DNA from 2 places in the Janthinobacterium sp. P210005 genome. Region 2 is predicted to be linked to the other one. Evidence: predicted binding sites of a transcription regulator. Region 2 holds the regulator's gene; the other holds the start of a gene.
What was found. Region 2 encodes sigma-54, which starts transcription at its own class of promoters, with help from an activator protein. Its sites were predicted from a motif close to TGGCANGNAANCTGCTTT; they were not measured.
Positions count from the first base shown of each region.

Region 1 (14,701 bases), on a different contig from region 2:
CGAAGATGTGGTGATGCGCGAAGTCGGGCGTGAACGTGCATTCGTAGTCGCCCGACGTGGCCACGCTGCGCCCCTCCACTTTCAAGGTGGCCGCCAGGATTTCCGCGTCGCGCGGATCCTGGATGCCCAAAGTCCACGGGCGGCGCACGCCACGCTGCCCACGCGCAACGAATTCGCCCGTATCGAGCAGCGCGTGCCGTATGCCGCGCGCCTGCACGGCTGCCAGCGCCATGTCTGCCGCGTAGCCTTGCGCCAGGCCATTCAAGGTCAGCGCCATGCCCGGCTGCAGAAAACGCACTTCCCGGCTATCCCACGCCAGTTGCCGCCAGCCTACCCGCGCCTGCGCCGCGCGGCGCAAGGTGTCCGTCGGCAAGCTTGCCTGGTCTGCCGCCGCACGAAACAGCTGCCACAAAGGTTGCACCGTAATATCAAACGCCCCATCGCTCCATTGCGACAAAGCATGCGCCTGCGCCAGCACGGCCAGCAAATGCGCATCCGGCCGGGCCAGGCGGCCGTCACGGTTCAGCTGGAAGACTTGGCTGACGGGACTGTAAATGCTCATCAGGCGGTCGATATTCCTCGCTGCATGCAAGGCGTCCTCGATGGCCAGTTCGGCCTGGCGCTGATCGTGATGCAACACGGTGACGGCGATGGTCGTGCCAAACGCCAGCGCGGCACCGCGATAAGGGCGCACGCCGGACGCCGTGGCCGTGCCCCGCGCCATGCTGCCCGGCAAAGACAAGCCCGTCATGCCGGCCACGCTGCCGATGGCGGCGGAAATAAACGTTCTACGCTGCATTGCTGCTCTCCTCTGGCGTGGCCCGGACGATGGGAATGGTGCGGGCACGCTTGATTTCCAGCATCAACGGCGCGCATTTTTCATCGCTGGCGTAAATCACCACGCAATCCATACACTGGAAACACTCGCCATAATCGACTTTCCCGCCAGGCGCGATGGCGTGATGCTCGCAACGGTGACGGCAAGTCTGGCAAGGCGTGCCGCACTCCTTGCGACGGGGTATCCAGTTGAACAGGCGAAAACGTCCCAGCAGCGCCAGCGCCGCGCCAAACGGACACAGGTAGCGGCAAAAGAATTTGTAGGAAACACTACTGAGCAGCAGCAAGCCCACGGCATACGCGACAAACGGCCAGGCCCGCACGAAGTTCAGGGTAATCGCCGTCTTGAACGGTTCCAGTTCCACCAGCTTGTCCGTGATCTGGCTGGAAAAAACGCTGCTGCCCAGAATGGCCGCCAGCAAGCCATACTTGATCCATTTCAAGCGCCCATCCAGGCGCGGCTTGATTTTCCATTGCGGCAAGCGCAGCCACTGGCCCAGTTTGCCCGTGAATTCCTGCAGGGCGCCAAACGGACACAGCCAACCACAAAACGTGCCGCGCCCCCAGATCAGCAAACTGAGCAGCACGAACGCCCACAGGATCACCGTCATCGGATCAAACAGGAAAAAGCCCAGGCTACGCCCCGCCAGCAGGGCCTGGATGACGCCCGTGATATTGACGATCGATAACTGTCCCTGCGCGTAATAGCCGATGAAGCCGATGGTAAACAACAGGAACAGACGGCGGAACCAGACAAATTGCCTGCCATCGCGCACGAGGCGTTTCTGCCAAGCCAATGCACCGGCCAGCAGCGCCAGCCCGGCGAGCAACAGCAGCAACTCCGTCTTGCGCCCTTTCCACGTGCCGCGCCACGAGGCATCGTCGCCTTGCGGCGCCGTATAAAACTCGGCCGGCAGGCGGTAATTGACATCCACATTGCGCGCAATGCGTTCGGGATACACGATGCCCTTGCTGCGCGTGATCGGCATGGTAAAAGCCAGCGGACTGGCCGCATCGAGCCCCGCCTGACTGATGACGCGCAAGACGGCGACATTTTCCGTCGGCAACAGCGTCGTATCCGCCAATTGCAACTCCAGGTCCAGGTCGCGCATGTCGATGGGCAAGCCATCCTGTTTCAGCAATAGCCGGTCCGGCACCGTGCCGCGCACGAAATCATCGCCCAGCACGCTGTAGCGCCCGCGCGACATGACGAGGATGGCGTGGTCGCCTTCGTCCAGCCGGTTGCGCAATTTGTTCCAGCTGCGTTCCGTCAACAGATTGCGCCCCACGCTGGGCACGGACACATACGCCAGGTACAGGTCGATGAACACGCCGTCCGGCGCGCGCGTGGCTTCCCCATCGAGGCCCGCACCGGGACTGCCGGCAAACAGGCTTTCAATCTCCTTGTTGCTCAACCGCACATGCTGAATCAAGCCCTGCTTTAACATTTGCGCGACATCAAGCTTTTCGAACACGTCCATGCGGATGCGCGCGATCTGATCCGGGTCACGGCCTTGCGCAAAGCCAAGTTTTTTGCGCGACACTTTCAAGGCCGACGCCAGCACGCTCTGGTTGATGATGCGCACGGAAGCCGTGGCCTTCGACACGCCATCGATATCGGCGTGCGTGGCGTCCGTGGCGCGTTTCTTCCTGGCATCGATAGCGATATTCTGCTTCAGCGACAGTCCCTGATACTGTTTGACGAACTGGAATAAAGGCGCCTCGCCCAGGCCATCGAGAAACACGGGTTCGTGCTGCGACAGCACGGCCACGTCGAGAAAACTCCCTTGGGGATTGATAGCGATTAATAAGTTGACGGGAACGCCGGAAAAGCCGGGGATCGGCGCCAGGTCCACCGATTCAAAAACGTAACCGACCAGCTCCGTGGCCGTGGCGTTTTGCCGGAACAATGGCCAGACGGGCAAGTCGGTCTCCTTGTCGCCCACGACGATGGGAGCAGGAAAACGCCGCGCCAGCTCGGCCTTGGCGAGCACGCCCGCCCACGCCTGTCCCAGGATAAACAGGAATAGCCAGCATCCGATGAACAACCGCATTATCCGCATGCACCACGCTCCGTGCGGCGCCTTGTCGCAAGGCGCCGCGTTCATGTATTAGAAGAAAATAATGCCGCCCAGGGACACGCCATTCATCTTCGCTTCGCCGCCCGTAAATCCTTTCGAGCGCGTCTGGCCCAGTTCGCCCACCAGGGTGATCGCGCTGTTGAGCGAGTAATACGCGCCCAGGGTCAGGTTGGCGTTCGACTTCAAGCCGCCCGTGCCGGCCGTGTTGTCGTCGTTCTTGCTGATGCCGTAGGACAAGCCCAGTTTCAGCTTGTCTGTCGTCTTGTACGTGCCTTGCAGCAGCCAGTTCTTCGACTTGGTATCGCCCTGGTCCGCATCGGACAAGATGCCCAGCCCCTTGCCACCCTGGAAGTTGAGCAGCACGCCAGCCGGGCCCATCTGGTACGAACCGCCCACTTCCACGCCGCGCATGGTCAAGTCATCGACGCCCGGCGTTTTCGACGTGAATTTTTGCGACTTCACGCCCAACCAGGCTTTCAAGCCTTCCTGCGCATACGTCAGCTGCGCCTGCACTTGCGGACTCGACTTTGAAGAATAGGTCGAGCCTGCCACGATGGGCGTATCGGAGACGGGGCTGACCAGCGCCACATCGGCGCCAAAGCCGCCCGACTTCGGCGAGCTGTACATGATCTGGCCATAGTTGCCCAGATAGGTGTAGCCGGCGCCGATATGGCCCAGGGTCACCCGGCCCCGCTGCGTCGCCTGCACGGGTGCGCCCGAGCCCAGCAAGGTCATGTCGGACAAAATCGCATTCGCGCCGAAGATGCCGTAGTCGCGGCCCAGCTTGAAAGTGCCCATGTGTTCATTGCCAAACGTAAAGAATGCCTGGCGCACATCGACCACGCTGTTCTGGCTGATGGCGCTGTCCGTGGCCGTCGAGTTGTAGATGCCGATCAAGGCTTTCACGTCGTACTCGCCCAGCCGCGAACTTGCCGAGGTGATCAAACCATTCGGCAGCAAGCCGTTGCCGATGGTCGTACGGTCTTTCTCGCCGCCGCAACCGAGCGCCTGGCCGCCCAGCGCCAGCCCGCCCACGGCATCGCCCGAACACGACACTTGCGTGTAATAAGCGTTGACGATGCCGCCCACCGACACGGTCCAGTCGCCAGCCTTGATATCGACGGCGTGTGCCTGTCCCACCGCTGCGATTGTCATGACACCCAGGCTCCCCAGCTTGATCAATGTATTCATTGCTTCTCCTCTTTCTTCTCTGTTTTTAGTGTGCACACCAGTGATTGATGTACCTCAAGCTTTGGCAATAAGCGTGCCCAGCGCGGCCCAGAGGGAGAAAGAGAAAATACGTATTTGACTTGTGCAGCAGCGGATCAATCGCCACTGCCGGTGTTCATTTTTTGACCGCAAGCAGGCATAGCGGGCGTCCAGGTAAACAAAAAACTGACGGCCTGGGCCGTCAGCAAAAAGAAAACACCCGGCGGACAGGGAGACACCCATCCGAGTGGCCCGGATGCTTCACCCCGTTACTTCGATGCCAGCTTGAAGACCCACACGGAACCGCCCTGTTCCAGGAAGTTGACCTTCTTCGCCACCTCGCCGCCCCACAGCGGCACGGCGCCACCCCAGCCGGAAACGACGGCCACATATTGCGTGTCGCCATCCTGCCAGGTGACGGGCGGCGCCACGACGCCGGAGCCCGTCTGGAATTTCCACAATTCCTTGCCCGTCTTCGCGTCGACGGCTTTCAGGAAGCCTTCCGGCGTGCCGTAGAACACCAGGTTGCCGGCCGTACTCATCACGCCACCCCACAGCGGCGCGTTGTTCTTGATTTCCCAGACGATCTTGCCCGTCTTCGGATCGACGGCGCGCATGGCGCCGATGTAGTCGTCAAACAATGGCTTGATGGTGAACCCCGCGCCGAGGAAGGCGCCGCCCTTCTTGTAGCTGATCGGCTCGTTCCAGATATCCATGCCCCATTCATTCGCGGGAACGTAGAACAGCTTGGTTTGCGGCGAGTACGCCATCGGCATCTGGTTTTTGGCGCCGAGGAAAGCGGGCGCGGCAAACACGGTCGTACCCTTCTTGCCTTCCTCTCCCTTGGTCGGGTCGCCAGGGCGGCCGGCGGCAATGAAATTCGGCCGGCCCGTCTTCAGGTCGATGCTGCTGGCCCAGGTGATTTTCTTCACGAATGGAAAGGCGTTCTGCAGTTTGCCCGTGTTGGCGTCGATCACATAGAAGAAGCCGTTACGGTCGGCCTTGCCGCCATAGCGCTTGCCATCCATGTCAAAGGTGACGAACTCGTTGGCGCCATCGAAATCCCAGGCATCGTTCGGCGTGTTCTGATACGCCCACTTGATCTGGCCCGTTTTGACGTCCAGCGCCACGGTGGATGACGAGTACAGGTTGTCGCCGGGACGCAAGTGGCTGTTCCACGGCGCCGGGTTGCCCGTGCCAAAGTAGGCGAGCTTGGTTTGCGGATCGTAGGTGCCGCCCATCCAGGTCGAGGCGCCGCCCGTTTTCCATAGGTCGCCCGGCCACGTCTTGTTCGCCGTGCCGGACACGCCGTTGTCGATGGCCTTGCCGTCCTTGTCGTAGCGGTGACCCATATGGCCCTCTACCGTCGGACGGCTCCACACGAGGTCGCCCGTCATCGGATTGCGCGCTTCCACCCGGCCGACGATGCCGAATTCCCCGCCCGACACGCCCGTCAGCAGCAAGCCTTCGGCGATCAGCGGCGCGGCCGTCATCGAGTAGCCGGCCGCGTAATCGGCCACTTTTTCTTTCCAGACGATCTTGCCCGTGTTCTGGTCCAGCGCCACCAGGTAGGCGTCCAGGGTACCGAAAATCACCAGATTGCCATACAGGGCCGCACCGCGGTTGACCACGTCGCAGCACGGCATGATGCCGTCCGGCAAGCGATGCTCATATTTCCACAGCTTGGCGCCCGTTTTCAAGTCGACGGCAAAGATGCGCGAATACGATGCCGTGACGAACATCTTGCCGTTGTGAATCAACGGCTGCGATTCCTGGCCCCGCTGCTTTTCGCCGCCGAACGAAAACGACCACGCCGGCACCAGCTTGGCCACGGTCTTGTCATTGATCTGCGTCAACGGCGAATAGCGCTGGCCTTGCGTACCCATGCCAAACGACAGGACGCTGGCCGGATTCTTCGCCGTGCTGTCGAGCATGGCATTGGTGACATTGCCCACGTCGGCCGCCTGGGCCAGCGATGCCAAACCCAAACCGATGAGTATCCCCATGATTTTTTTCTGCACAATCATCTCCCTCTGTTTTATTAGTATGTGTGTATCAAGTCTTGCGGTGCTCATGCGGCTGGGCATGCAACAGCGCGCACTCTTCATCGGTGAACAGGCGCGAGCGCGTCAAAAAGCGCTTGCCCGTGCCGTTGTCGAGTGAAAACATGCCGCCATTGCCATCGACCACATCGATAATCAACTGGGTATGCTCCCAGTACTCGAATTGCTCGAGTCCCATGTAGAACGGTGTGCCATTCAAATTGCCGAGATAAATGTCGGTATCGCTGACATCGAACTCGCCCAGCGCGTAGCACATGGGCGCACTGCCGTCGCAGCAGCCGCCCGACTGGAAAAACATCAGCGGGCCGTGACGCTGGCGCAACTTGTCCATCATTTCCAGCGCCGCATCGGTGGCGACCACCCGGGCAATTGCTGCACTCATGGCATCCCTTTCTGCGCGCCGCGCCTGGACTGCAAGCGCGGCGCCCGTTGCCGGTTTAGAAGAAGCCCAGCGCTTTCGGGCTATAGCTCACCAGCAAGTTCTTCGTTTGCTGATAGTGGTCGAGCATCATCTTGTGGTTTTCGCGGCCGATACCCGATTGCTTGTAGCCGCCGAACGCGGCGTGGGCCGGATACAGGTGGTAGCAATTGGTCCACACGCGGCCCGCCTGGATGGCGCGTCCCATGCGGAAGGCGCGCGAACCGTCGCGCGTCCACAGGCCGGCGCCCAGGCCGTACAAGGTATCGTTGGCAATCGCCAATGCGTCGGCCTCATCCTTGAAGGTGGTCACGGACACGACCGGTCCGAAGATCTCTTCCTGGAAGATGCGCATCTTGTTATTGCCCTTAAACACGGTCGGACGCACGTAATAGCCGCCTTCCAGGTCGCCCGCCTGCGTATTGCGCTCGCCACCGGCCAGCACTTCCGCGCCTTCCTGGCGGCCGATGTCGAGGTAGGACAGGATTTTCTCCAGCTGCTCCTGCGACGCCTGGGCGCCGATCATGGTGGCAGAGTCGAGCGGATTGCCCTGCTTGATGGCAGCCACGCGTTTCAAGGCCCGTTCGATGAATTTCTCGTAGATCGATTCCTGGATCAGCACGCGCGATGGGCAGGTGCACACTTCACCTTGATTCAGCGCAAACATCGCAAAACCTTCCAGGCACTTGTCGAAATATTCATCATCGGCATCCATCACGTCTTCAAAGAAGATGTTCGGCGACTTGCCGCCCAGCTCCAGGGTGACGGGAATCAGGTTTTGCGCCGCATAGCCCATGATCAAACGGCCCGTGCCCGTTTCACCCGTAAAGGCGATCTTGGCGATGCGCTTGCTCGACGCCAGCGGCTTGCCCGCTTCCAGGCCGAAACCATTGATGATGTTCAGCACGCCAGGCGGCAGCAGGTCGCCGATCAGCTCGATCAACACCATGATGGAAGCCGGAGTCTGCTCGGCCGGTTTCAAGACGACGCAATTGCCGGCGGCCAAGGCCGGCGCCAGTTTCCACACGGCCATCAGGATAGGGAAATTCCACGGGATGATCTGGCCCACGACGCCCAGCGGCTCATGGTAGTGATAGGCATAGGTTTCCGCGTCGATTTGCGCGACGGAACCTTCCTGGGCGCGGATGCAACCGGCGAAGTAACGGAAATGGTCGATGGCCAGCGGAATGTCGGCATTCATCGTTTCGCGGATCGGCTTGCCGTTGTCGATGGTTTCCGCCGTGGCGATCAGGCTCAGATTCTGTTCGATGCGGTCGGCGATGCGGTTCAGGATATTGGCGCGCTCGGCAGGCGAAGTCTTGCCCCATGCCTCCTTGGCGGCGTGCGCGGCGTCCAGCGCCAGCTCGACGTCTTCCGTCGTGGAACGGGCGATTTCGCAAAACGGCAAGCCCGTGATCGGGGTGATGTTAGGAAAGTATTCACCTTTTACTGGTGCAACGGATTTGCCGCCGATGTAATTGTCATAGCGTTGTTTGAAGGGATTGGCTACGCCCAGTTTGCTGATGTCTGCGAGATTCATGTCGTCCTCTATCGGGTTAATTAGAATGGAAATACTTAATTAAAATCAAACGTCCTGGTACAGATGGGGTGAGTACACGGAGTCTTCCGCAAATGCCGTGCCAGCTCGCCATCCCACTACAAACTTAGCCGGTTTTACCCTCGTTGCAAGGGCGTGGCGTCAATCCCGGCCTGCTTTTCAGCGCATGCCCCGGACTTGGGTGGGGGCGTGGCGCTGTTTGCGTTTTGAACAAGGCGGCGGCATCCTGTTCCAATCCGGGCCAGCCCTGCTGCGCCGCCCCGTCGCCGCTGCACAATGGAACAGGTGTACCAGACTGGAACACCTGCGCCTGTGCCATGAAGGAATCAACGAATCACCACGCCCCATGGCAATTCACCCACGGCAATATCGGCCACCTTGCGCGCGCTGACCGTGTCGATGACGGACACGCTGTTCGAGCGGCCATTGGCCACGTACAGCTTGGCGCCGTCCGGCGTGATGGCCATGTTCCACGGGCGCTTGCCGACGCCAATCGTGGCCGTCACCTGATTGCTGGCCGTGTCGATCACCATCACCGTACCGTCGATGCCGTTCGAGACATACACCTGTTTGCCGCCGGGATGGACGGCGATGCCATTCGCATTCTTGCCCGCTGGAATGGTGGCAATCGCCTTGCGCACGGCCATGTCGATCACGTAGACCGCATTGACCAGTTCGCACGCCACGTAGGCGCGGCCCGAGTCCGGACTGAAACCGATGCCGCGCGGCCGCAATCCCACGGCGATGGAAGCGACCTGGCGGCGTTGCGCCACATCAATGACATCGACTTGCTCCGCCTCTTCCGCGCTGACCAGCAGCCAGCGCCCATCCGGGCTGAAGACGGCGTGTTCCGGATTGCGTCCCTGCACCTTGATATCGGCGAGCAAGACGCCCGTCTGGCCATCGAGCAAGGCCACACTGTTGTTTTCCTCGACGGCCACGGCCACGTGACTACCGTCTTGCGAGGCGCTGACGCCTTCGGGCGACTTGCCCAGCGCCACCGTGCGCACGGGCGCACCGCCAGCGTTGTCGATCAGCAGCAAGGCGCTGCTGGCCGCATCCGTGACAAACAATTGCCGCCCGGCGGGGTCGGCGGCGATGCCGCGCGGACGCTTGCCTGCGGCGATCTGGCGCACCACCTGGTCGGTCGCCGTGTCGATCACGCTCAAGGTGCCCGACTTTTCGTTGGGAACATAGGCAAAGGGAGCGGCCTGGACAGCGGTGCTGGCGAGCGCCGGCAGCAGCCAGCACACCTGGCGCAAGCGCGAGAAGAAGTTGGGCATAATCACCTTTTCAATGGCAAAACGAGGGAAAAGCGCGCCGTATCGGCGCCTCTGACAATTACCGTATGCAAACGCCGTGCCACTGACACGCGTATAATTTCAGCCCACCAATGGAGACATGGCAGGCATATTGCTTGATACACCTACGCAGACCTGTACCGCGCACGCGATCAAGCAGGCTTTTATTCACATTGGAGAATCCGCATGCAGCATCGTTTCCGCCTGAACACCATCGCCAGCCTGTTTGTCGCCGGCAGCGCCACCCTCGCCCCCCATGTCTTTGCCGCCGAGGCAGCTGACCCGGCCAATGGGCAACTCATGGATACGGTGGTCGTCAGCGGCAGCCGCATCGCCCACCCCAGCCAGGAAGTGCCGGCGTCCATCGACGTGGTCGACAGCGCGCGCATCCAGGATGGCCAAATCCGCGTCAACGCGTCGGAAGCGCTGGCCGCCGTGCCGGGCCTGGTCGTGCAAAACCGCCAGAACTACGCGCAAGACTTGCAAATCTCGTCGCGCGGCTTCGGCGCCCGCTCGGCCTTCGGCGTGCGCGGCGTCAAGCTGATCAGCGATGGCATTCCCGCCAGCATGCCCGATGGCCAGGGCCAGGCCGCCACGTTCAATCTCGATACGGCCGAGCGCATCGAAGTACTGCGCGGACCGTTTTCTGCCATCTACGGCAACCATTCGGGCGGCGTGATCCAGCTGTTCTCCAAGGATGGACAAAATCCCCCTTCCGTCGAACTGAATGTGACGGGCGGCAGCTACGGCACCAGCAAGGTGGACTTGACGGCGCAGGGCCAGGCAGGCGGCATCGGCTACGTGCTCGACGGCTCGCGCTTCCGCACGAACGGCTTCCGCGACCACAGCGCCGCCACGCGCGAACAGGCGTTCGGCAAGATCACCGTCAAGCCCACCGCGGACAGCAAGCTGACCATCGTCGCCAACAGCCTGCATCAAGGCAATACGCAAGATCCCCTGGGCGTCACCTGGACCACGTTTGCCCGCGACCCGCGCGCCGGCGAAATCGACACGACGGACACGCAAAACCCGAAACGTACCCTGGCCGAGCGCTACAACACGCGCAAGAGCATCGACCACCAGCAGATCGGCGCCACTTATGAACAATCGTTCGGCGATGACCGACTGCACGTGATGGTGTATGGCGGCAACCGCGACGTGATCCAGTACCAGGCGTTTACAAAGGGATTCCAGGCGCCGCCTAGCCATTCGGGCGGCGTGGTCGATTTCCAGCGCCAGTTCTATGGCATCGACACCAACTGGCTGCACGTGAACCAGCTGGCCGGAGGCAAGCTGAGCACGACTATCGGCATCGACTATGGCCGCTCCAGCGACGACCGTACCGGCTATGAAAATTTCATTGGCAATAGCTTTGGCGTAAAAGGCAAGCTGCGCCGCGACGAGCAGAATGTCGTCTCCAGCCTCGATCCGTATATCCAGGCGGAATGGCAAGGCGGCCCGTGGCTGCTCAGCGCAGGTGTGCGCTACAGCAAGATGAAAGTGGCTGTCGACGACCATTTCCTCAGCAACGGCAACGATAGCGGCAGCCTGGAATTCAGCCACACGACGCCCGTGCTGGGCCTGCTGTATAAACTGACGCCGAACGTCAACGTCTACGCCAGCGCCGCGCGCGGTTTCGAAGCGCCCACCCTGAATGAACTGTTTTACTCGGGCACAGGCGGCGGCTTCAATTTCAACTTGAAGCCCGCCACCAGCACCAACCTGGAAGCGGGTATCAAGGCCAGGATCGCCAACAACACGCACGTGAATGCGGCCTTGTTCCAGATCAAGACCAACGACGAACTAGTGGTCGACAAGTCCAGCGGCGGGCGCACCAGCTATCGCAATGGGGGTAAAACCTTGCGCCAGGGCATGGAAGTGTCGCTGGATTCGAACCTGCCATATGGCTTCACGACCAAAGTGGCGCTCACCAGCCTGCATGCCGTGTATGACCAGGCATTTGGCGGTGTGCGCGAAGGCAGCCGCTTGCCGGGCGTACCCAGCGCCAACCTGTTTGCGGAGCTGGCCTGGAAAGATACGTTCGACCGTTTTGGCGCAGCGCTGGAAAGCGTGGCCAGCAACCAGGTCTACGCGGAAGACAGCAACATCGAAAAACCGGCGCCCGGCTACACGGTATTCAATGCGCGGTTCAACGCCAGGCAAAACGTGGGCAATTGGCGCTTCAAGGAGTTTGCCCGCCTGAACAATCTTTTCGACAAGACCTACGTGGGTTCCGTCATCGTCGGCGATAGCAACAAGCGCTACTATGAAGCGGCGCCGGGACGTAATTGGTTGCTGGGCGTTAGCGCCCAATATAGTTTCTAAAACTAAAAAGCCCGCGCCTCTTCCGATGCGCGGGCTTTATTGTCATTCAACATGGCCTGCTACGGCCGTGCTTCCTTCACGCCATATTTCTCGAAGATGGTTTTCAATTCGCCGCTGGCCGCCATCTCGTTCATGGCTGCCTGCAGCAACTTGGCCACGTCGAGCTGCTGGCGGCTGACGGCCAGGCCCACGGCCCAGCCCGCACGCGGCAGGCGGGCGAACGCCACTTCGCTCATGGGGAAAGCGGGATCGCTTTTCAGCACCGATTCGATTTCCGAACGGTTGGCCAGCACGGCGTCGAGCTTGCCCGCCTGCAATTGCTGCAAGGCTTCGGCGGCCGTATCGAAGATGCGCACATCGTCGCGGTACTTGCCATTGTCTTCGCCCAGCATCAGCATGGCCGCGATCGACACCTTTTCCACGCCGATGCGCTTGCCGGCCAGCGAGGCGACGCCATCGAATTGCGGCACGGCTTGCGCACTGCGCGCCAGGCGCACGGTTTCCACGTAGTATGGCGCGAAGATCTCGACCTTGTCGTTGTCCGCCATCAACCTCTTGTCGACCGGCACATGCAACATCACATCGGCGGGGCCATAACCGAGGTAATGTCCCTTCCACACCATATTGCGCAAATCGTCGTTGAGATTTTCGCCGGCGGGAAATGGCAGCAAGCTCAGTTTCAGCCCCAGCTTTTTCGCCAGCGCTTCGGCAATATCGATATCGATGCCCGTACCCTTGTCGGAAAACGGCGCGAATTCGTTGTACACAGCCACTTTCAGGCTGCCCGACTGCTGCACTTTTTGCCAGTCGGCGCGCGCCGGCGCGGCGGCGCACAGCGCCAGGCAAGCGAGCGAGATCATCGCGCGCGCGCCCCGGAATTGAAATGAACGCATGGAACTCCTTCGTGATCAGTTCGACTTAATTAGACTCGCGGCGCGTTTCCAAGTAGGTCTTGATGGCCCACATGGCTTCCTGGTTGAATACACCTTCGAACGGCGGCATGTACACGGCCCCATTGCGCACTTTACCGTGGCGGATGGTGGTCAGGTAGTAATTGTCCGTTTCCTTGTAGCACGCCTGTTTCTTTGTCTCATTCTTGATACCGAAGCAATCACGGTCCAGCTGGCGCAAGTCCGGCGCGATGCCGCCGGAGATGGCTTCGATGCCGTGGCAACGGGCGCAATTCTGGTTGTAGGCCGATGTGCCTACCGTCAAGGCCAGTTTGTTGCCCCGATACGGGTTTTGCTCGAGCCACTTGTCGCCTACCTTGGGCAAGCCCGTGGTATCGACGCCTTGCGGCGTGACATTGCCGTGCGCATAGGCATGCGGCAAGGTCAGCAGGGAAGTGAGGGCAACGGCGCCGGCCGCCGCCACGCCGAGCAGGGTACGAATGGAATAGGTCATGCTGGTCTCCTTGGTTTTTTAGTCAATACCAAAGAAGAGCAAATGCCATGCCATGCGTCTATGCCCCACATCCGGCCGCCCATGTATCAATTTGGAACAGCTGCAACACGTAGTTGTGTCACCGCGCGCGTCAGGCGGCGGCCACCGTGCAGATGCTGCCTCGCGCCTGCTGCTCGAAAGTGATACGCACGGGCAAAAACCGGGCAATCACCTCCGCATTCGTCAGCGCGTGCTGCGATACCTTGTTGCAGCTGAAGGTACCGCCACCCGCCAGCGCCATGGGCAACAAGAGCTGGTCGGCCAGGTGCTCGCCGACGGCCGCGTCCGTCTTGAGATAGGCGCGCACCTCGTTCAACAGGCGCTTGGCCACGGACTCGGCCAGCAAGGACTTTTCGCCGAACGAAGTAAATACTTCCGTGACATGCTCATGCTCCAGGGTCAGCAGCAGGACGTTGCCCGGTCCCTGCTCCGCCGGCAAGCCGACGAGGCGCAGCTGCTTGCCGCTCCAGCCCATGCCGCTGGCGACACGCTCGAGCTCGCGCTGCGCCACCTGCACATGCACGCCCGCCACCACGCTTTCCGCATACCCCGCCTTCCGTTCGCCGCGCTGCAGCAGTTGAATCGGCTGCAAGCGCCGGCACGGTTGCACGGTGGCCGTCACCTCGCCGCCGCCCGCAGGATGAAAGCCGTAGCGTTGCAGCGCGATCTCCACCTCGGCGCCCATCTGCTGCAGGATGCGGCCATACGCGCGCTGCAAAAAATGCACGGGCGGCGCCATGGCATTGTGCGTGCCGCCAGTGATGCGCACGGTGGATGGCCCATCCGCATGCAGCAGGGCCGGCAGCAAGGTTTGCAGCACCAGGGTGCAGCTGCCGGCGCTGCCGATGGCAAAGCGGTAATCGCCGCCGCGCAGGGGGCCGGGCACGAATTCCAGACTCGACGCGCGCAGCGCCACCGGCGTCGTGCGCGCCCCGCAAATGGCGGTTGTCGCCTGCACGGCCAGCAGATGCTGGCGCAGCAAGCCGGGCTTTTCCCGTCCCGCGCGAATGTTAATCAGCCGAAACGGTTGCCCCGTGATCATCGACAGGCTCAGCGCCGAACGTAAAATCTGTCCGCCGCCTTCGCCTTGCGCTCCATCTATTTCTATCATCTCTGTTTTCTCTCTCTTATCCTTTGACGCAGACGACCTGCTTCAAGATATGTACGACATCGACCAGCTCGCGCTGTGCCAGCATCACCGCATCGATATCCTTGTAAGCCATCGGGATTTCATCGATCACGTTTTCATCCTTGCGGCATTCCACGCCTTGCGTGGCGCGGATCTGGTCATCCAGGTTGAAACGCCGCTTCGCTTCCGTGCGGCTCATCGTGCGTCCCGCGCCGTGGCTGCAGCTATGGAAACTCTCGGCATTGCCCTTGCCGCGCACGATAAAACTCTTCGCACCCATGGAGCCGGGAATGATCCCCAGTTCACCCGCGCGGGCCGACACGGCGCCTTTGCGCGT
Region 1 is NZ_JAZARC010000010.1:5,757-20,457, reverse strand. Features, by position in the region: gene VPH40_RS27835 (FAD:protein FMN transferase) at 1-799, opposite strand, end outside; gene VPH40_RS27830 (4Fe-4S binding protein) at 789-2,891, opposite strand; gene VPH40_RS27825 (porin) at 2,949-4,109, opposite strand; gene VPH40_RS27820 (PQQ-dependent methanol/ethanol family dehydrogenase) at 4,397-6,133, opposite strand; gene VPH40_RS27815 (DUF779 domain-containing protein) at 6,183-6,572, opposite strand; gene adh (aldehyde dehydrogenase) at 6,628-8,148, opposite strand; gene VPH40_RS27805 (beta-propeller fold lactonase family protein) at 8,493-9,449, opposite strand; gene VPH40_RS27800 (TonB-dependent receptor family protein) at 9,654-11,792, shown strand; gene VPH40_RS27795 (substrate-binding periplasmic protein) at 11,852-12,685, opposite strand; gene pedF (cytochrome c-550 PedF) at 12,711-13,196, opposite strand; gene rtcA (RNA 3'-terminal phosphate cyclase) at 13,327-14,346, opposite strand; gene VPH40_RS27780 (RtcB family protein) at 14,363-14,701, opposite strand, start outside.
Region 1: the regulator sigma-54 is predicted to act here: its motif matches at 8,234-8,251, upstream of adh (aldehyde dehydrogenase).

Region 2 (14,701 bases):
AAAACGTTTAATGTGTATGATGGCCTGGGCATCAAGCTGCTGCAGGAATCGGGCGTGCAGACGGCCATCATCAGCGCGCGCCGCTCGGCCATCACGGCGCGCCGCGCGCAAGACCTGGGCATTACCCATGTGCACCAGGGCGGCCACGACAAGCTGACGCCGTTTCGCGAATTGCTGGCGCTGACGGGCTTGACGGAAGAGCAATGCGGCTATATCGGCGACGACGTCATCGACGCGCCCATCCTGAAGCGCGTGGGCTTTGCCGTCAGCGTGCCGGGCGGGCGTCCGGAGGCGCAGGGCCTGGCGCACCATGTGACGCAGGCTGGCGGCGGCCGCGGCGCGGTGCGCGAGATCTGCGAATTCCTGCTGCGCGCCCAGGACAACTATGCGCGCGTCATGGCGCCGTTCCTGGAGTGAGGCGCGCCGCCTCGCCAGTGACCTTTGAAAGAGTGAAGCCCTATGCGTAAGCCAGGAGGCGCCCATCGCTGGCGCATGATTTTTACCGTGCTGGGCGCGGTTGTCGTCGCGCTGGGCAGCTTTTGGCTGCTCGAGGTGATGAACAAGAATGGCCAGGACATCACGGCCAGCAAGCATCTGGATGAACCCGACTATTTCATCACCAATTTCAGCATGGTGCGCATGGACTTGACGGGCAAGCCCAGCTATATCGTGTCGGGCACCAAGCTCACGCATTATCCGCTGGACGATTCGTCCGATATCGACCAGCCCTTCGTGCGCAAGCTCACGCCAGGCATGCCGCCGATGAACATGAATGCGGAATTGGCGCATATCGACCAGGACAATACCCGGCTGCAACTGCACCGCAAGGTCGTGATCGACCGCGTGGCCAGTCCGAAGGCGCAGAACCTGACGGTCAAGACGGAAGCGCTGACGGTGTTCCCGGACGAGGAAAGAATGGAAACGGACGTGCCTGTCGATATCCTGACGGGCGCCTCGCGCATCAATGGCGTCGGCATGAAGGCGAATAACGCCACCGGCGTGGTGGAAGTGCAGAATGCGCTGCGCATGGTCCTCCCGCCGAAACCGCGCCCGGCCGCGGCGGCAAAATGACAGAATGAAACAAGGAAACCATACTATGAAGAACATCTTGCTGTTGACCGTATTTTCGCTGGCCATCATGGGCGCGGCGCATGCCGAGAAGGCCGATTCCGAGAAGGAAGCCGTCATCACGGCACGCAGCGGCCACGTCGATGACGTCAAGCAGGTGCGCACCCTGACGGGCGACGTCGTGCTGGTCAAGGGGACCCTGACCATGAAGGCGGGCCGGGCCCTGATCACGGAAGACCCGCAAGGCTACCAGTTCATCACCTTCTGGGCCGATCCCGGCAAGCTTGCGACCTTCCGCCAGAAGCGTGATGGCGCGGGCGACCTGTGGGTCGAAGGCGAAGCGGAGCGCGTGGAATACGACAACAAGACGGAAGTGGTGAAACTGTTTTCCAGAGCCAAGCTGACGCGCCTGGAAGGCGCGAAAGTCACCGATGTGGCCAATGGCGCTTTCATCTCGTATGACAGCCGCAAGGAAGAATTTGCGATGGAAAATTCCAACAGCGGCACCAGCACCGCCGATGGCGGCAGCGTGCGCATGGTGATCCAGCCGAAGACCAAGGCGCCGGCAGCGGAGAAAGCGCCGGCCACGCCCGCGCCAGGAAAGAAATAATGGAAAATACACGTTGCGGCAGCACCCTGATCGTTCGCGGGCTGCAAAAAACCTATGGCAAGCGGCAAGTCGTGCATGATGTTTCGCTGCAAGTCGAATGCGGCGAAGTGGTGGGCTTGCTGGGCCCGAACGGCGCCGGCAAGACCACCTCGTTCTACATGATCGTCGGCCTGGTGCCGTCCGATGGTGGCAGCATCGATATCAGCGGCGTGGATATCTCCAGCCTGCCGATCCACCGCCGTGCGCAGATGGGCCTGTCCTACCTGCCGCAGGAAGCGTCCGTCTTCCGCAAGCTGACGGTGGAAGACAATATCCGCGCCGTGCTGGAAATCCAGACCGTCGAAGGCCGCCCGCTGACGAAGGCCGAGATCGAGGAGCGGCTGGATAAATTGCTGGCCGACTTGCAGATTGAAAAGCTGCGCGAGAACCAGGCGCTGTCCCTGTCCGGTGGCGAACGCCGCCGCGTGGAAATCGCCCGCGCGCTGGCCACCGATCCCCGTTTCGTGCTGCTCGACGAGCCGTTCGCCGGCGTCGATCCGATCGCCGTGATCGAGATCCAGCGCATCGTGCGTTTCTTGAAGGAGCGCAATATCGGCGTGCTGATCACCGATCATAATGTGCGTGAGACGCTGGGTATTTGCGACCGCGCCTACATCATCAACCAGGGCTCGGTGCTGGCGTCGGGACGCCCCGACGACATCATTGCGAACGAGTCGGTACGCCGGGTCTATCTGGGCGAACACTTCCGCATGTAAGCCAATGAAACAATCATTGCAGCTGCGCACTTCGCAGCACCTGGCACTGACGCCGCAGTTGCAGCAATCGATACGCCTGTTGCAATTGTCTACTCTGGAATTGCACCAGGAACTCGAGCAATTGCTGACGGACAATCCCTTGCTCGAACGCCTCGATGATCCGCTCGACCGCTCGCTGCGCCTGCTGTCCGACGGGGCCTTGAGCTCCACGGCCGCACCGGCCGAAGCGCCGCCCCAGCCACCAGGCCAGGAGGCGCCCGTAGCGCCGGCCGAAGCGGAAGCGTTTGACGGCGAGGGGGGCGACAGCCCGGCCGCCGCGGATGGCGGCGACAGCGACTGGAGTGAGGCGAGCCGGGGCAAGGCGCCCGACGACGAAGATTCGCGTCCGCAATTGGAGGCCCATCACTGCACTCTGCGCGAACACCTGATGGAGCAGATGCGCGTGACGGTGCTCGAATTGCGCGACCGCGCGCTGGTCGAGCTGATCATCGACGCGCTCGACGACAATGGCTACCTGGAAGAGTCGCTCGACGACATCCTGGCGCGCCTGCCGGAAGAGCTGGAAATCGACGCCGACGAGATGCGCACGGCCTTGTCGCTGCTGCAAAGTTTCGATCCGCCGGGCGTGGGCGCGCGCAACGCGTCCGAATGCCTGGCTCTGCAAATCAAGCGCTTGCCGCACATCGCCATGGTGACGCGGCGCATGGCCCTCGTGATCGTGGAAAAGCACCTGGCCTGGTTTGCCCAGCGCGATTTCAACAAGCTGAAAAAAGCCCTCGATTGCGACGATGAAGACTTGCGCGAAGCGCAGACGGTGATTCGCCAGTGCAATCCGCATCCGGGCGCCGTGTTCGCCTCGGACGTTTCCGATTACGTGGTGCCCGACGTCGTCGTCAAGCGCGCGCGCAATGGCTGGCAAGTGACCTTGAACAACGACGTCATGCCGCGCCTGCGCGTCAACGCCATGTACGCCAACTTGCTCAAGCAGGGCAAGGGGGAGGGCGCCATGGGCGCACAGTTGCAGGAGGCCAAGTGGCTGATCAAGAACATGCGCCAGCGCTTCGACACGATCCTGCGCGTGGCACAGGCGATAGTAGAAAGACAAAAGAACTTTTTCTCGCATGGGGCCGTTGCCATGCGCCCCCTTGTGCTCCGTGAAATAGCTGATACACTGGGTTTACACGAGAGTACTATCTCGCGGGTAACAACTCAAAAGTACATGCTGACCCCGCACGGCATGTTCGAGTTGAAATATTTCTTTGGTAGCCACGTCGCCACCGAAGCGGGGGGCGAAGCGTCATCGACGGCGATACGGGCATTGATCGTGCAACTGACAGGAGCAGAAGACCCTAAAAATCCTTTATCCGACAGTAAGATTGCGGACATGCTGGGGGAACAAGGCATGGTGATTGCGCGACGTACTGTTGCCAAATACCGGGAAGCATTAAAAATTCCGCCAGTGAGCCTGCGTAAGTGTTTGTAAGTTTTTTTCGGTTCCTCTGCGGGCCGGATAGGATGGACCGCACGAACCCGATCATCTTTAGGAGTGTGTATGAATCTCACCATCAGCGGACATCATCTCGAAGTGACACCAGCCATCCGTGAATACGTACAAACGAAGCTGGAGCGCGTGAAACGTCATTTCGATCAAGTCATCGATATCGCCGTGATTCTGACCGTGGATAACCTCAAAGAGAAAGAAAAACGTCAAAAGGCTGAAGTCAACCTGCGTTTGAGCGGCAAGACTGTCTATGTGGAAAGCTTGGCGCACGACCTGTACGCCGCGATCGATACGCTGATCGACAAGCTCGATAGGCAAGTGATGAAATACAAAACCAAAGTGCAAGGGCACGGTAAAGAGGCGATCAAGCATCTGCCAGACAACTCCGAGGAAGAAGCCGTCGTCGCCGTCTAAGGCCACCCGCTTCCAGCAGTTGTGATCAACTAAGGGCGCACATTGCGCCCTTTTTTGCGCCCAGCGGAACGCAATGTTCCCCGCGCAGGCATTAGAATATTCGCACTTTCACTTCTTTCCTGCCTGCCATGAGCGACTTCGTCCAGACTTCCATCCGCAACCGCACCGGGCACATCGTGCTCGACCGTCCGAAAGCCTTGAATTCCCTGTCGCTGGAGATGGTGCGTGCCCTGAGCGCGGCCCTGCTGGCCTGGCGCGACGATCCGCAGGTGGACGCCGTCGTGATCCGCTCCAGCAGCGACAAAGCCCTGTGCGCCGGCGGCGACATCCGTTTCTTTTACGATGCGGGTCTGGCCACGCCGCAAGGCGGCAGCGCCCTGTTGGAAGATTTCTTTACGGAAGAATATGCTTTAAATCATTTAATTCATTTTTACCCGAAACCGTATATCGCCGTGATGGATGGCGTGGTGATGGGCGGCGGCATGGGCGTGGCGCAAGCCGGGCCAGGCAACCGCTTGCGCATCGTGACGGGCCGCACGCGCATGGCCATGCCGGAAGTCAATATCGGCCTGTTCCCGGACGTGGGCGGCAGTTATTTCCTGTCCCGCCTGGCCGGCCAACTGGGCCTGTACCTGGGCTTGACGGGCTTGACGATCAACGCGGCCGACGCCCTGTACACGGGCCTGGCCGATGTCTGCCTGCCCGAAGCGCAGATAGGGGCGCTGCTGGACCTGTTTGAATCGACGCCGGGCGAGGCCTTGCCGGTGGCCATCAAGGCGCTGGCGGCACCATTCCAGGCCGAGGCAGGCGTTTCTCCCCTGGCCACGGCGCGCGCAGCGCTGGACCGCCATTTCAGCGCCGGCTCCGTGGCGGCCATCATGGCTTCGCTGGCGCAGGACGACAGTGCGTTCGCCGCCAAGGCGCTGGCGGCCATGCGCCTGCGTTCGCCCTTGATGATGTCGGTGACCCTGGAATTGCTGCAGCGGGGCGCCCACCTGGGCGTGGCCGATTGCCTGCGCCTGGAGCGCACAGTCGTACGCCACAATTTCGAACATGGCGAAGTGCTCGAGGGCGTGCGCGCGCTGGTGGTCGACAAGGACAATGCCCCTCGCTGGAACCCCGCCAGCCTGGACGAAGTCGACGCGGCCATGGTGGCGCGCTTCTTTACGCCCGTCTGGCCGGCCGCGGCGCATCCGCTGCGCCACCTCGATTAACTAGCTGCGCTCGCGGTGGCGCAGTACCACACGCTCGTTGGGGCCGAAATATTGCGCCAGCCGCTCCGCCATGTACACGGAGCGGTGCTGGCCGCCCGTGCAACCGAGGGCTACCGTCAGGTAGCTGCGGTTGTCGGACTTGAATGACGGCAACCATTTCTCGATGAAGGCGCGGATGTCGGCCAGCAGTTCCAGCGCGCTGGGCTGCGCGTCGAGGAAGGCGATCACGGGTGCGTCGCGTCCATCGAGGGGGCGCAAGGCCAGGTCGTAATAGGGGTTCGGCAAGGCCCGCACGTCGAAGACGAAATCGGCGTCCAGCGGCACGCCCAGCTTGAAGGCGAACGATTCGAAGAACAGGGTCAGCGGCGCGCGTTCGGAGGCGACGATATCCTTGATCCAGGCACGCAGCTTGTTGGCGCTCAGTTCCGACGTGTCGATCACATGGCCCAGCTGTTCGATGGTCGACAGGCGTTCGCGCTCTTCCGAAATGCACTCGATCAGGGTGCGGCGGCTGGCCGGATTCTGGTTCGGCCGCAATTCGTGCGACAGCGGATGGCTGCGCCGCGTTTCCGAGAAGCGGGCCACCAGCGAATGCGTGGTGGCTGTCAGGAACATGACCTTGACGTCGTGTCCCTGGTCGCGCAGCAGGGCCACATTGTGTGGCAGGCTGGTCAGCGACTCGGCGCTGCGCGCATCGACGGCGACGGCCAGTTGCGGTGTACCTTCGTCGAGCAGGGTCTGCACCAGGCTGGGCAGCAAGGCCGGTGGCAGGTTGTCGACACAATAGTAACCGGTATCTTCCAGCACATTGAGCGCGACGGATTTACCGGAGCCGGATATTCCGGTGATAAGGACGATATGCATAACCCGATCATACAATAAAGACCGGCGCTCCGCTCCCAAGGCAACTATCTTTACAAATTATTGCAATTTGGACTGTAGTATTGGTTAAACAAAAGAGGGCGTGCTTCTTGCAACGCTAGTCGCCACTCATGGCAAGTCGTTGGTGAAGCAGGGAATTCACGCAGCACTGCTGCGTGCCTGCGCAACGGTTCGCCCTTGCAAGGGTGAACTCCACTGCAGACTAGTCGCCACTCATTGCTAATCTCTGCCGTTCCATGAACTCCTGCAAGGTATCGATGCCGCGCAGTTGCAAAATCGTATTGCGCACGGCCGCTTCCAGCAGCACGGCGATGTTGCGGCCGGCGGCGACGGGGATGACCACCTTGCGTACGGGCAAGCCCAGCACGTCTTCCGTGGGGAACAGGAATGGCAGGCGCTCGACTTCTTCTTCCAGCGCGTTGCGGCGCACGAGGTGCACGATCAGCTTCAGGCGCATCTTGCGGCGCACGGCCGTTTCGCCAAAGATGGCCTTGATATCGAGCAAGCCCAGTCCCCGCACTTCCAGCAGGTTTTGCAGCAGGGGCGGGCAGCGGCCTTCGATCATGTTGGGCGCGATGCGCGAAAATTCGACGGCGTCGTCGGCCACCAGGCCGTGGCTGCGCGAGATCAGTTCCAGCCCCAGTTCGCTCTTGCCCAAGCCCGAGTCGCCCGTGATCAGCACGCCCACGCCCAGCACGTCCATGAACACGCCATGCATGATGATGCGCTGCGCCAGTTTTTTCGACAGGTAGACGCGCAGGAAGTCGATCACTTGCGCGGCCGGCAGCGGGGTGGAGAACAGGGGAATGTTTTGCTCGTCGCAGATGGCGAGGATGTCGGGCGGCGTTTCCAGCCCTTGCGCGATGATCAGCGCGGGCGGACCGCCGGCGATCAGTTCGCCGATCACGTGGGTGCGCGTGTTGACCTTCAGGCGTTGGTAATAATTGATTTCCTGGTGGCCGAAGACCTGGATGCGGCCCGGATGGATCAGGTTCAAGTGGCCCACCTGGTCGGCGGCCGACGAGACGTCGCCCGAGATCAGGCGCTCGCCGCCGGGGAAGCCGGCGAACCAGCCCAGTTGCAGACTTTCACGATTATCGTCGTACAGGCGTTGTATCGTCAGCGGCGTTTGCAACATGGCAGTCTTCTTCAGGAGTGGAGGAATACCTGAAGTTTAACCTGCCGCTTGCAGACTGGGTTGCCAATTGACGATGCGCGAATGCACGGATTTCGGTTCCGGATCCGTGGCCAAGGCCGTGCGGAAGGCGTCGTCGGAAAACATTTCGGCGATTTCCGACAGGATTTCCAGATGTTGCTGGGTGACATGATCTGGAATCAGCAGGAAAAACAGCAGATTGACGGGCTTGCCATCGGGCGATTCGAATGGAATCGGCTCGGCCAGGCGCACGAAGGCGCCCAGCGGCGCTTTCAAGGTTTTGCTGCCCTTGACCCTGCCATGCGGCACGGCCACGCCATGGCCCAGACCGGTCGAGCCCAGGCGTTCGCGGGCAAACAGATTGTCCGAGACGGTAGAGCGGGCGATGCCGTAATTGTTTTCGAAGATCAGGCCGGCTTGCTCGAAGGCGCGCTTTTTACTGGAGACTTCCAGGTCCAGCAGGACGTTCTCGAGGGATAATATTTTGCTAAGATTAGTCATGACACTCAATGAAATGGTGCAATGCGCAGAGGGCTTGCGAGCCGAATTATAGGCCTGTTTCGGCGGCCTGTAACGCCAATTCTCAACAGTATACGCCCGCTGCGAGCGCAGTGGGCGCTACAGCCCACGTGGTCATCATTTTAGCAAAAAAATAACATCGGCGTGTATCGGCTATTTCTTGATTAAAAACACGCGGTGCGCCGGTTTTTCCGCCGCCGAATGCCGATTTTCCGATTTTTCAGCGTCTTTGACATGCTCTGCGGCACTACTGCAACGTTGTTTTAAAACACAGCCAACATTCCTGTTGGCATGGTTGCGGGGTGTTGTTTGGCGTTACTGGCGCGCATTGCGCAGATTGCCCGGCATCGCCCCGGTGCTGAAGTTGCTGCGCCAGGGATTGATGTCGAGGCCGCCGCGGCGCGTGTAGCGCGCATACACGGACAGTTTTTGAGGCTTGCACTGACGCAAGATATCGACAAAGATGCGCTCTACGCATTGCTCGTGGAATTCGTTGTGTTCGCGGAAACCGATCAGGTAGCGCAACAGACTTTCCTGGTCGATCTGCGGTCCTGCGTACTCGATCTGCACGCTGCCCCAGTCGGGCTGGCCCGTCACCAGGCAATTCGATTTGAGCAAATGCGAGACGAGTTTTTCTTCCACTGGCGCTTCATCGAGCGCCGCCTTCAAGAGCAGCGGCGAAGGCGTGTATTGCGTGATTTCCAGGTCCAGGCGGTCGAGCAGCACGCCGTCGAATTCGCCCATTTTCAGCTTGCCGAAATCGTCCTGCAAGGTCAGTTCCACTTGCACGGGCGCGCCGAAACCCTTCGATAAATCCTGCTTGAGCAAGGCCAGCAGCGCATCCGGACTGTCCAGCCTGGTCTGGTTGAACGAGTTTAAATAGAGCTTGAACGACTTCGATTCGATGATGTTCGGCGAATCGGCCGGCGCGCTGACCTTGGCAATCGCCACTTGCGGCTTGCCGCGCTGGTTCAGCCACGACAGCTCATACGCATTCCAGATATCGAGGCCGAAGAACGGTAATGTGCCGCGCAATTCCAGCTCGTCGCGCTTGCCCTGGCGCGGAATGGGAAACAGCAGTTCCGGCGCGTAATCGGTGCGGTAGGCGGAGCTTTTGCCCAGCGGGGATTGTTCGGCGAGGTCGTTGGTGGTGGTCATGGTCGTGTGGCGTGAATTCAGTCAAGCACGCATGGTAGCCTAATTCTCCCGACGGCGAGTAGCCGCCGCCGGGAGGTGATGCTTACCCCAGGAACAGCTTATAGACGGGATTGCTGCTTTCATCCCAGTAACGGTATCCCAGGGTATCGAGGAAGCGGGCGAATTCTCCCATTTCATCGGGCGGCACTTGCAGGCCGATGAGGATGCGGCCCACGTCGCCGCCCTGGCTGCGGTAGTGGCATAGGGAAATATTCCAGTTCGGCGCCATGCTGTCGAGGAAGCGCATCAGGGCGCCCGGGCGCTCCGGGAACTCGAAGCGGTACAGCAACTCGTCCTGTGCCAGCCGGCTCTTGCCGCCCACCAGGTGGCGGATGTGCGACTTGGCCAGCTCGTCGTGGGTCAGGTCCAGGGTCTTGAATTCGTGTTCCTCGAAAGTCTTCGCCAGCACGCTTGATTCATGTCGGTCGGCAATTTGAATGCCGACGAACACGTGCGCGGCTTTTTCATCGCTGATGCGGTAGTTAAATTCCGTCACGTTGCGCGCGCCGATGAGCGAGCAGAAACGCTTGAAACTGCCCCGCTGTTCGCGCATGGTGACGGCAAACACGGCTTCGCGGAATTCGCCCAGTTCGGCCCGTTCCGCGACAAAGCGCAAACGGTCGAAATTCATGTTCGCGCCGCTGGCGATGGTGACCAGGGTTTCATTGTTGACAGGGTGCTTGGTCAAGCTGGCCCGTTCCACATACGCCTTGGCGCCGGCGATGGCCAGCGCGCCGGACGGCTCCAGGATGCTGCGCGTATCCGTAAACACGTCCTTGATGGCGGCGCAGATGGCGTCCGTGTCGACGGTGATGATTTCATCGACATACGCCTGCACGAGGCGGAAGGTTTCCTCGCCGGCCAGGCGCACGGCCGTGCCGTCGGCAAACAGGCCCACATCGTTCAGGGTCACGCGCTCGCCCGCTTTCAGCGAACGGGCCATGGCGTTCGAATCGACGCTTTGTACGCCGATGATCTTGATGTCGGGGCGAATCTGTTTCACGTAGGCGGCAATGCCGGCGATCAAGCCGCCGCCGCCGATGGGCGCGAAGATGGCGTGGATGGGGCCGGCGTGCTGGCGCAGGATTTCCATGCCGATCGTGCCCTGGCCGGCGATCACGTCCGGATCGTCGAACGGGTGCACGAAGGTCAGCTTCTGTTCCTTTTCCAGGGTCAGCGCATGGTTGTAGGCATCCGTGTACGACTCGCCGTGCAGCACCACTTCCACGTGCACGCCGCCGCGTCCCTTGACCGCCTCGACCTTCACCAGGGGCGTGGTGGTCGGCATGACGATGACGGCGCGGCAACCCATGCGCGCGGCCGACAGGGCTACGCCCTGGGCGTGGTTGCCGGCCGAGGCGCAAATCACGCCCCGTTTGCGGTCCGCTTCGCTCAGCTTGGACATCTTGTTGTAGGCGCCACGAATCTTAAAACTGAACACGCTTTGCATGTCTTCGCGCTTGAAGTAAATCTGGTTGTTCAGGCGCTGCGACAGGGCAGGGGCCAGTTCCAGCGGCGTTTCGGTAGCGACGTCATAGACGCGGGCGGTCAGGATTTTCTTGAGGTAGTCGATGTTCATAGTCTGCAAGCAAGTGATTCTGGGCCAGAAAGGGTCTGGAGCGTGTCGGGCGATAGCGGCGGCGCCGCGGCGGATAGCCTGGCGACAATAATGCTCTGTGGAACTGCGGGCGGGTAGGCCTGTGCCGGCCGGCGCGGATTGTGCGGCGCGCAAGCTGCTCTTCATTATAATGGAGAGCCTTACTGCATCGCGAAGTGTTCCATGATCGAATCCGCAATCGCCTGGCTGCTGCAGCTGATCGCAGCACCGGAAGTCGGGCTGACATCGGTCTTTCTGATCAGCTTTATTTCCGCCACCCTCTTGCCGCTCGGCTCGGAACCGGCCGTGTTTGCCGTCATCAAGGCCAATCCCGCGCTGTTCTGGGCCACCATCGGCGTCGCCACCCTGGGCAACACCCTGGGCGGCGTCGTTGACTACTGGATGGGCTACCGGGCCAAGCAGGCGTTTGCCAAGGAACGCGACACGCGCTGGTTCCGCTGGCTGGCCCGCTATGGCGCCAAGACCATGCTGCTGGCCTGGCTGCCCATCGTGGGCGACCCGCTGTGCACCCTGGCCGGCTGGCTCAAGCTGCCGTTCTGGCCCAGCGTGGCCTACATGGCCGTCGGCAAGTGTGCGCGCTACCTGACCATGACGGGCTTGCTGCTGTACGTGCCCGATGGCGTATGGCACCGGATTGGACAAATGCTGGCGTAAAGTGGGTGCAAACGGGGCGTAATGCAACGCCGTTTTGCCCCATTTTTGGGCAGTTCGATAGTTTGCAGCAGACTCTGATTCTTGGCATTTTTGCGTCAAAAAATGATTAACACTGGTTTTTTATTCATGCAAAATAGGGCTTTTCCGTATTTGCTATGGTGACGGGTGCGATGCTTAAACCTTGGGCGGCATAAGGCTGTTCCCGCATGGTGCGGCGCAATAAGATAAAATGGGCCTTTAGGGTCCAGTCCACATCGTCACCACACTCCATGAACGCTCCCGCACATATCCAAGCTTTACTGGCAGAAACGCCGAATGGTCCCGCAGCAAGCCGCCTGCGCGAAATCCCGTATAACTACACGTCGTTTTCCGATCGCGAGATCGTCATACGCCTGTTGGGGGAGGACTCCTGGCGCCTGCTCGACGAGCTGCGCGGCGCCCGCCAGACGGGCCGTTCGGCCCGCATGCTGTACGAGGTGCTGGGCGACATCTGGGTCGTGCGCCGCAATCCCTACCTGCAGGATGACTTGCTCGACAATCCGAAGCGCCGCCAGGGCTTGATCGATGCCTTGCATCACCGCCTGGCCGAGGTCGACAAGCGCCGCCTGTCCATCGACGCGGCCGGCGGCGACGTGGCCGCCAGTGGCGAAGCGCCCGAAGTGGCGCAAGCGCGCAGCGCCAATGTGGAGCTGCTGCTGAAAGCGGCCAGCAAGGCCGTGGCCGACTTTGGCGACGAATTCCGCAAGACCTATGACTTGCGCAAGCGCACGGTCAAGGTGCTGGGACGCTATACGGAAAAGCATAATGTGCGCTTCGATGGCATGACGCGCGTGTCGCACGTGACGGACGCCACCGACTGGCGCGTGGAATACCCGTTCGTCGTGCTCACGCCCGACACGGAAGAGGAAATGGCCGGCCTGGTGAAGGGCTGCATCGAGCTGGGGCTGACCATCATCCCGCGCGGCGGCGGCACCGGCTACACGGGCGGCGCAATTCCCCTGACGCCGATGTCGGCCGTCATCAACACGGAAAAACTCATCACCCTGGGCGCCGTGGAAATGACGGTCTTGCCGGGCCTCACGCACGAATACGCGACCATCAATTCGGGCGCCGGCGTGATCACGAATAAAGTGTCGGAAGCGGCGGAAAAGGCCGGTTTCGTGTTTGCCGTCGACCCGACGTCGGCGCATGCTTCTTGCATCGGCGGCAACGTCGCCATGAATGCGGGCGGCAAGAAAGCCGTGCTGTGGGGCACGGCGCTGGACAACCTGGCCTCGTGGCGCATGGTCGACCCGAACGGCGACTGGCTCGACGTCACGCGCCTCGACCATAACCTGGGCAAGATCCACGATATCGCACTGGCACGTTTCCAGCTGGAATGGCGTCACCCGAGCACGCGCGACGCGACGAAACCGAACGCGCCGTTCAAGACGGAAATCCTGGAAATTCCTGGCCGCAAGTTCCGCAAGGAAGGCCTGGGCAAGGACGTCACCGATAAATTCCTCGCCGGCTTGCCGGGCATCCAGAAAGAAGGCTGCGACGGCCTGATCACGTCGGCGCGCTGGATTTTGCACAAGATGCCGAAGTTCGCCCGTACCGTCTGCCTGGAATTCTTCGGCCAGGCGCGCGACGCGATCCCGTCGATCGTGGAAATCAAGGATTACCTCGACGGCTTGCCGGCGAAAGGCGAGCAATACACGACCATCCGCCTGGCGGGCCTGGAACATCTGGACGAGCGCTACCTGCGCGCCGTCGGCTACGCCACCAAGTCGAAGCGGGGCGTACTGCCGAAGATGGCCCTGTTCGGCGACATCGTCGGCGACGATGAAAATGCTGTCGCGCAAGCGGCGTCGGAAGTGGTGCGCATCGCCAACACCCGCGTGGGCGAAGGCTTTGTCGCCGTCAGCCTGGAAGCGCGCAAGAAATTCTGGCTCGACCGTGCTCGCACGGCGGCGATCGCCAAGCACACGAATGCGTTCAAGATCAATGAAGATGTCGTGATCCCGCTCAATCGCATGGGAGAATACACGGATGGTATCGAACGCATCAATATCGAGCTGTCGATCAAGAATAAACTGCAATTGGCCGAGGCCCTCAGCGAATTCTTTGGCAAGGGTAATTTGCCAGTAGGCAAGAGCGACGATGCGTCCGACGACCGGGTCGACGATGCGGAAATGCTGGGCGACCGCGCCGAGCAGGCGCAGCAGCTGTTGGCGCAAGTGACGAGCCGCTGGACCTATCTGCTGGCCCAGCTGGACCGTCCGCTGGCGGACGTGAAGGGCGAATTGGCCGAACTGGGCATGGAGCGCTTGCTGCCCGTGTTCGATGCGCGCCTGGAAACGCAGCCGGACGCCACCCTGTTCGACGTGGTGCAGGACCGCACCGTGCGCATTACCTGGAAGCAAGAGATCCGCGCCCAGCTGCGCCAGATATTCAACGGCGCCGCGTTCAAGCTGATCCTCGACGAGGCCACCGCCATCCACGCGCGCATCTTGCGTAGCCGCGTGTTCGTCGCGCTGCACATGCATGCGGGCGACGGCAACGTGCACACGAACTTGCCCGTCAACTCGGACAATTACGAAATGCTGCAGGACGCTCACGAAGCCGTGGGCCGTATCATGATTTTGGCCCGCTCGCTCAATGGCGTGATTTCCGGCGAACACGGTATCGGCATCACCAAGCTGGAATTCCTGACGGAAGAAGAGATCGGCGAATTCCGCAGCTACAAGCAGCGCATCGATCCGGAAGGCCGTTTCAACAAGGGTAAATTGCTGAACCTGCCAGGCATGGGCGCCGACTTGCGCAATGCCTACACGCCATCGTTCGGCCTGATGGGGCATGAGTCCTTGATCATGCAGCAAAGCGATATCGGCGCCATCGCCGACAGCGTCAAGGATTGCTTGCGTTGCGGCAAGTGCAAACCCGTGTGCTCGACCCACGTGCCGCGCGCCAACTTGCTGTACTCGCCGCGCGACAAGATATTGGCGACCTCGTCCCTGATCGAAGCCTTCCTGTACGAAGAGCAGACGCGCCGCGGTATTTCCATCAAGCATTGGGAAGAGTTCGAGGACGTGGCCGACCACTGCACGGTATGCCATAAATGCGTGACGCCT
Region 2 is NZ_JAZARC010000002.1:183,542-198,242, reverse strand. Features, by position in the region: gene VPH40_RS10885 (KdsC family phosphatase) at 1-417, shown strand, start outside; gene lptC (LPS export ABC transporter periplasmic protein LptC) at 460-1,071, shown strand; gene lptA (lipopolysaccharide transport periplasmic protein LptA) at 1,097-1,678, shown strand; gene lptB (LPS export ABC transporter ATP-binding protein) at 1,678-2,433, shown strand; gene VPH40_RS10865 (RNA polymerase factor sigma-54) at 2,438-3,916, shown strand; gene hpf (ribosome hibernation-promoting factor, HPF/YfiA family) at 3,986-4,348, shown strand; gene VPH40_RS10855 (enoyl-CoA hydratase/isomerase family protein) at 4,477-5,562, shown strand; gene rapZ (RNase adapter RapZ) at 5,563-6,426, opposite strand; gene hprK (HPr(Ser) kinase/phosphatase) at 6,647-7,582, opposite strand; gene VPH40_RS10840 (PTS sugar transporter subunit IIA) at 7,619-8,101, opposite strand; gene queF (NADPH-dependent 7-cyano-7-deazaguanine reductase QueF) at 8,435-9,277, opposite strand; gene ilvA (threonine ammonia-lyase, biosynthetic) at 9,360-10,895, opposite strand; gene VPH40_RS10825 (YqaA family protein) at 11,097-11,588, shown strand; gene VPH40_RS10820 (DUF3683 domain-containing protein) at 11,858-14,701, shown strand, end outside.